Regions from separate parts of the Solibacillus kalamii genome, predicted to be linked through region 2. Evidence: riboswitches for the same ligand, from Rfam matches in the RefSeq annotation. Region 2 holds a riboswitch; each other region holds the start of a gene.
The links. Region 2 has a riboswitch for lysine ahead of CBM15_RS08340 (amino acid permease). Riboswitches for the same ligand answer to the same signal wherever they lie in the genome.

Region 1 (2,211 bases), on a different contig from region 2:
AATAAAATTAACTACTTTGAGAAGCGCCGTTTTAATATTTTTTTTGCGTTGTGGAATTGTGTGTATAATTCCAATAAAAAATCCGATCAGAGTTCCGCAAATTGTCCCGATAATTGCCAATAGAAGTGCAGTCCAAGCACCACGTACGAATAAATCCCAGTTGTTCGTAAACAAGTTCCATGATGATTCTAAAAATGCCATCGCCTTGTCCTCCATTTCTTTCTTTGTTTCTACTATTTATGTATGAAACCATAATTTTAATAGAAAAAGGTTGTCTTCCGTTTGCCGGCAAGACAACCTCATCAAAACTGTTAATGCGACACAAATTATTGTGCTGCTGGTTGATTTGCAATTGCGTCTTCCATTAGTTGTTGACGCTCTTCTTCCGAAATTTCAGCTAATACTTTGTTAATTTGTTCACGTAAATCTGATCCCTTTTTCAAACCTACTGCTACAGCTGTTGACGCTTCGTCTGCTTCGAAGTTTGGCTCAGGCACGATGTATTTAATATTATTCAGTGCCATTTCAGCAGAAATACCTTCTGGACGTTCTGAAACATATCCATCAATCGCACCTGACTGTAATTGCACTCGCATAGCACCAAAATCAGTTGCCGCTACTTGTTTTTGAACACCTTCGATTTGGTCGATTACATTATAATGTGTTGTCGCTTGCTGACCTGTAATTTTTGCACCTGCAAAGTCAGATAACGAAGTTGCATTTGCATATGGACCGTCTTCTTTTACAACAATGACATAGTCACTTGTGTAATAGTTTTCTGTGAAATCAATTACTTCCTTACGTTCAGGCATTGGTGACATACCTGCGATTACCAGATCAATGGCACCTGATTGTAATGATGGAATTAAGCCATCCCAGTCTGTTTTAACAATTTGTAATTCCATGTCCAGACCTTCTGCAATTTTTTTCGCAATTTCCACATCATAGCCTGCTGCATATTCCTTTGAACTTGCAATTTGAACTCCGCCATTGGCATCATCTTTTTGTGACCAGTTAAAAGGGGCATACGCTGCTTCCATACCAATTTTAATAACTTTTTTGTCTGAATCAGAACCGCTTGTAGTACCTTCATCGCTTGAACCACACGCTGCTAACAATAGCATTGTCATAGCAGTCAGTAAAATTAATAGTCTTTTTTTCATAGAAAATCTCTCCTTTTTTGTTAAATTTCGGGGTTAACGTATACAAAAAACGACCTAAAAGAAGAACTTTAGGTCGTTTAAATTATAATTAGCCCGAATCCTCTACAGTTCCCATTTTGAGATAGCACAACTCAACCATCAGGGATATAGATGATTGAGACAGTTCTGCAATTGTTCACTGCAGACCCAGCATTGTAAAATTGAGCATTTACAACACTTCGGCGATATTTCCTTCTCTTATATTTCACAGCCAGCTCATGGCTCCATATAAGACTGTTAAGTATCGCGCCTCTACCTCACGAGAAAGTGAGGTTTTGATATGAAATTGATATGTTTATATTACATTATTGCGACATTTCCGTCAACAATCATTTTTCTGAAAGTTAGCTGTAAAAAAAGCTAATGCGCAATATATAACATACTGCGCATTAGCATAGAAGATACTATTAAGAATTTAATAATAAATCTTCTGGGTTTTCGATCATTTCTTTAACTGTTTTTAAGAAGCCAACAGAATCTTTACCATCGATGATACGGTGGTCATAAGATAATGCTACATACATCATTGGACGAATTTGAACTTCACCATTAACAGCTACTGGACGGTTTACGATTGAGTGCATACCTAAAATACCAGCTTGAGTACCGTTCATGATTGGTGTAGACATTAATGAACCGAATACACCACCGTTAGTGATTGTGAATGATCCGCCAGCCATGTCGTTTAAGCCTAATTTTTTGTCGCGTGCTTTACCAGCTAATTCCGCAATGTTTTTCTCGATTTCAGCAAAGTTTTTCGCATTTGCATCACGAACTACTGGTACTACTAAACCTTCTTCTGTTGATACAGCAATACCGATATCGAAGAAGTTGTTTAAGTGAATTTCATCACCGTTAATTTGTGCATTTACATATGGATATTTCTTTAATGCTGCTACTACAGCTTTTGTGAAGAATGACATGAAGCCTAATTTAATATCGTTAGCTTTCACGAACTCATCTTGTTTACGCTTACGTAATGCCATAATGTTCGTCATATCAATTTCGT
Region 2 (2,211 bases):
AATTTAGATACATACGGTAAGTCACTCAATGAATTTCCTTGTGCGACATATGCACGGCGGAAGCGGTAATGACTGATGGCAATACCGAGCCAAGCGATGAAGCCGGACATACCGGAAGCATTCAACAGCCAAATGTAGACAACACCGTCACCGAAAAACGATGCCAGGAATGCTAACGAACCAACTGCTAATGTAGCTAAAAGTGCATACATTGGAATACCGCGCGATGTTACTTTCATGAAAAGTTTCGGCGCTTTTCCGTCTACCGCTAACTGATAAAGCATACGACTAGCTGCATATAATCCTGAGTTCCCTGCAGATAACATAGCCGTTAAAATAATCGCATTCATAACAGATGCCGCAAACGCAACACCCAGGTTTTCAAATACTAATGTAAATGGACTTGTCGCAATATCTTCAGATAAAAGACGTGAATCCGTATACGGGATCAGTAATCCGATTGCACCAATCGCAAAAATATAAAACAGCAGAATACGCCAGAATACAGAACGAACAGCTTTTGGAATGTTTTTGCCTGGATCATCTGTTTCCCCTGCCGTTACCCCAAGCATTTCCGTACCTTGGAATGAGAAACCGGCTGCAAGGAAAATACCGAACAATGCAAGGAAGCCGCCATTAAACGGTGCGTCATCTTTGAAGAAGTTCGTGAAGCCGACCGGATCGTTCCCGCCTAAAATCCCGAAAATCATTAAAAAGCTGACAATGATGAAGACAATTACTGTCGCGACTTTAATCATCGCAAACCAGTATTCCGCTTCACCGAAAGCTTTTACAGATGCCAAGTTAAATGATAAAACAACTACGATAAATAAAATGGTCCACAACATTGAAGAACTGTCAGGGAACCAGTATTTCATAATTAACGAAACAGCCGCAATTTCTGCTGCAATCGTAATCGCCCAGTTGTACCAATAGTTCCAGCCAAGCGCAAAGCCTAAAGCCGGATCAACAAATTTTGTTGCATACGTACTAAACGAACCGGATGTTGGCATATACGCAGCCATTTCCCCTAATGATGTCATTAGGAAATACACCATAACGCCGATCAGCGCATATGCGAGCAATGCCCCGCCAGGACCTGCCTGTGCAATGGCACCACCTGATGCTAAGAATAAACCTGTACCGATTGTTCCGCCAAGCGAAATCATCGTTATATGGCGACTTTTCAAACTTTTTTTCAACTCATTTTTATTACCGAGCTGATCTATTTTAATCTCACTCATGAATATAAAACTCCCTTTTTGTTTTGTTGGTGAAGTGTAAAAGAAAAACCACCACAAGTTTTTGTGATGGTTATAGTTACACCTCATCAAACTTGAAAGATAGCTCAACACATGCTCACACATGTGACAGTTCTGTTCCTTATCGGAAACAGCCCCAGCATTATTTTCAAGAAGAAAAATAACACTTCGGCAACCATTCCTTTCATAAAGCTTCACCGATTCTTCCTAATCTCAGCTATACTAGTCTTAATGATTGCGACCTCTACCTCATAATTTACATGAGGTAATGTTTTATTTAATTTAATTGAATCAATGATTAAAAGTCTAACATAACATTTTTTTGATAGCAATGGCTTCGCCTTTATTCTGTTTTTTATGAGTATTCAAACTACTCAAACATATATCAACATACAAAAGGAGAATCGAAAATGGACACACAACAAGTAAATCAAAATAGCAAAAAAATACTATCTAACCGACCGCTCATCTATTTTATGGTAGCCGTATTTTTATTTGCGACCACATTACGTACACCGATTACATTGATCGGCCCGATTATTTCATTTATACGTGAAGGGCTCGGGATATCGAACTTTCTTGCAGGCTTTTTAACGACCATTCCTTTAATTGCCTTTGCGGTCGTCTCACCATTTGCACCACGTATTGCACGCAAGTTTGGGATTGAATGGACATTATTTTATTCTGTCATTTTACTTTGTGCAGGGATTTTACTGCGTTCGCTAGGGGCAACATCTTTACTCGTTATAGGAACAATATTAATCGGGGTCGCAATTGCATTCGGGAATGTTCTTATCCCTAGCTATTTCAAATGGAAATTCCCATTACATATCGGATTATTAACAGGGATTTATTCCGTTTCAATGAACATTTCTTCCGGAATTGCTGCAGGCTTCAGTTACCCTATAGCGGCAAACACAGGATGGCAAATCGCAGCAGGTATTACGAT
Region 3 (2,211 bases), on a different contig from region 2:
AAGATAATGACAAACATGTCGTAAAATTTACGTTAAAATGGGATTTAAAAGAGAAGATTTAGCCTTCACCTTATCATAATCAATTATTGCTGAAGCAGCAAATTTACTCAATAAAAAAGCTGGAAATAAGCCATTACAGCTCATTTCCAGCTATTACCTTAAGAAGCGGTTACTTCTTTCATCGCCAAATTGAATTCCTCATGCAACACATTCGCAGCACGAACCATCTCATCCTGTGGGATAACTACAGACACTTTAATTTCTGAAGTACTGACCATTTTTACAGGAATATGTTCGCGACCCAAGCGTGCAAACATGCGTGCGGCCACTCCCGGATTGGATGCCATCGCAGAACCGATAATAGATACTTTCGCTAAACCTACTTCAAAATCCGCAAAACTAAAGCCAAGCGACAGTTTACTAGTTTCCAATACCCGTAAAGCTTCCGCAAACTCATCTTTCGAAATTGTAAAGGAAATGGTCGGCTTCACGCCATCAATGACTGCTTGAACAATAATATCCACATTGATATCATTTTCTGCTAAAACACTAAACACTTCTGCCAATGACGCGGTTTCATAAGAATCATAGCCTATCGTCAAACGAATTATATCCGATTCGTAGGCTACCCCGCGTACAAGTAAGTTTTTCTCCATGTCTACATCCCCTTTAATAAAAGTGCCTTCCACGTCCTGTACGAAAGAGCGTACAATGAGCGGTATATTATATTTTTTGGCAAGTTCAACCGCACGTGGGTGCAAAATTTTAGCTCCTAAATTTGCAAATTCCAACATCTCATCATAAGAAACTTCCGGAAGTTTCCTGGATTCTTTAACAATTTCTGGGTCTGCCGTGAAAATCCCTTCAACCGATGAAAAAATCTCGACACGCTCTGCTTCAAGAGCAACCGCCAATGCAACCGCTGAAGTTTCAGAACCCCCTTTGCCGAATGTTGAAATATTATCTGTCCCCGTAACTCCTTGAAAACCAGCTACTACGACGATTTCTCCTAATGCTAAATGTTCCTCAATCCGTTTACTATCAACATGACTGATCCGTGCATTGCCATGTTTTTGATTTGTTTGAATGCCTGTTTGCCAACCAGCAAGCGACACCGCTTTACCACCATGCTCCTGAATTGCCATCGCCAGCATTGCACTTGTCATTTGTGCTGCTGATGCGACAAGTGCATCCATTTCCCGTTTCGATGGCTCATCGGTAATTTCGGCAGCATATTGTCGGAATTCTCGTCGTAAAGCGGGCATTGAAGAAACGACAACGACTAAGTTTATGCCACGTCCTTGCTCTTTTATCACTTTTTTAGCCACCTGTACTATTTTTTCCGGTGTAGTCAATGCCGGACCACCAAACTTTACTACAACTGTCTCCATTTTTTCCCCTCCTTGAATAAAACCGAAAACAAAAAACGGCTTTCCATGTTCATGGAAAGCCGCCGTCAATACAAATAAATAGTTATAAGTTTTTCAGGATAGCCCTCCAGAACAAAAAGCTCTGACAGTTTTACATCTCTTAAATGCAAAACCAGCAAACTACGCGAACAATACGCACTTCACTTCGGCAGGACCCCCTTTCGATTGCTGTCAATGGAATTGTTCTTCCTCAAGCAATGTACTATTGAATACTGCGCCTCTATCTTAGTAAATATTGAATTGTCTTAAATATTAGCATAACACTATTCTTTATTCAATGGTACTTCATGAAAATGGCGATAAATAACTTCCGCCAATTTTGCCGGAACACCGGACTCCTGCAGTTGCAGCTCGCTTGCTTCGCGAATTTTTTTTACGGACCCAAAATGTTTCATAAGTTGCTGCTTCCGCTTCGGACCTACACCTTCAATTCCATCAAGAACCGAAGTAATCGCATTTGTCTGATGCTGCTGACGTAAAAATGTGATTGCAAATCTGTGCACCTCATCTTGAACGCGCTGCAATAAATAAAAACCGTCACTTGTACGCTTTAACGGAACAACTTCCGGCGGCGTACCAAATAAAAGCTGGGACGTATTGTGCTTTTCGTCTTTTGCCAGCCCCGCTATTGGAATGACTAGCCCAAGTTCGTCTTCAATTACTTCTCGTGCAACTTCCATTTGCCCTTTTCCTCCGTCTATGAGAATCAGATCAGGCAATGGCAGATTTTCCCGCAATACACGTGTATAGCGGCGTCGAATAACTTCCTGCATCGCACCAT

Region 1: another riboswitch for lysine. It lies ahead of CBM15_RS07100 (transporter substrate-binding domain-containing protein); the one in region 2 lies ahead of CBM15_RS08340 (amino acid permease).
Region 3: another riboswitch for lysine. It lies ahead of CBM15_RS04060 (aspartate kinase); the one in region 2 lies ahead of CBM15_RS08340 (amino acid permease).

What each region holds. Positions count from the first base shown of each region.
Region 1 is NZ_NHNT01000003.1:26,136-28,346, forward strand. It holds gene CBM15_RS07095 (amino acid ABC transporter permease) at 1-201, opposite strand, end outside; gene CBM15_RS07100 (transporter substrate-binding domain-containing protein) at 327-1,163, opposite strand; lysine riboswitch at 1,278-1,465, opposite strand; gene odhB (2-oxoglutarate dehydrogenase complex dihydrolipoyllysine-residue succinyltransferase) at 1,610-2,211, opposite strand, start outside.
Region 2 is NZ_NHNT01000004.1:60,895-63,105, reverse strand. It holds gene CBM15_RS08340 (amino acid permease) at 1-1,244, opposite strand, end outside; lysine riboswitch at 1,337-1,517, opposite strand; gene CBM15_RS08335 (CynX/NimT family MFS transporter) at 1,643-2,211, shown strand, end outside.
Region 3 is NZ_NHNT01000002.1:83,303-85,513, reverse strand. It holds gene CBM15_RS04065 (YslB family protein) at 1-62, shown strand, start outside; gene CBM15_RS04060 (aspartate kinase) at 159-1,391, opposite strand; lysine riboswitch at 1,483-1,661, opposite strand; gene uvrC (excinuclease ABC subunit UvrC) at 1,694-2,211, opposite strand, start outside.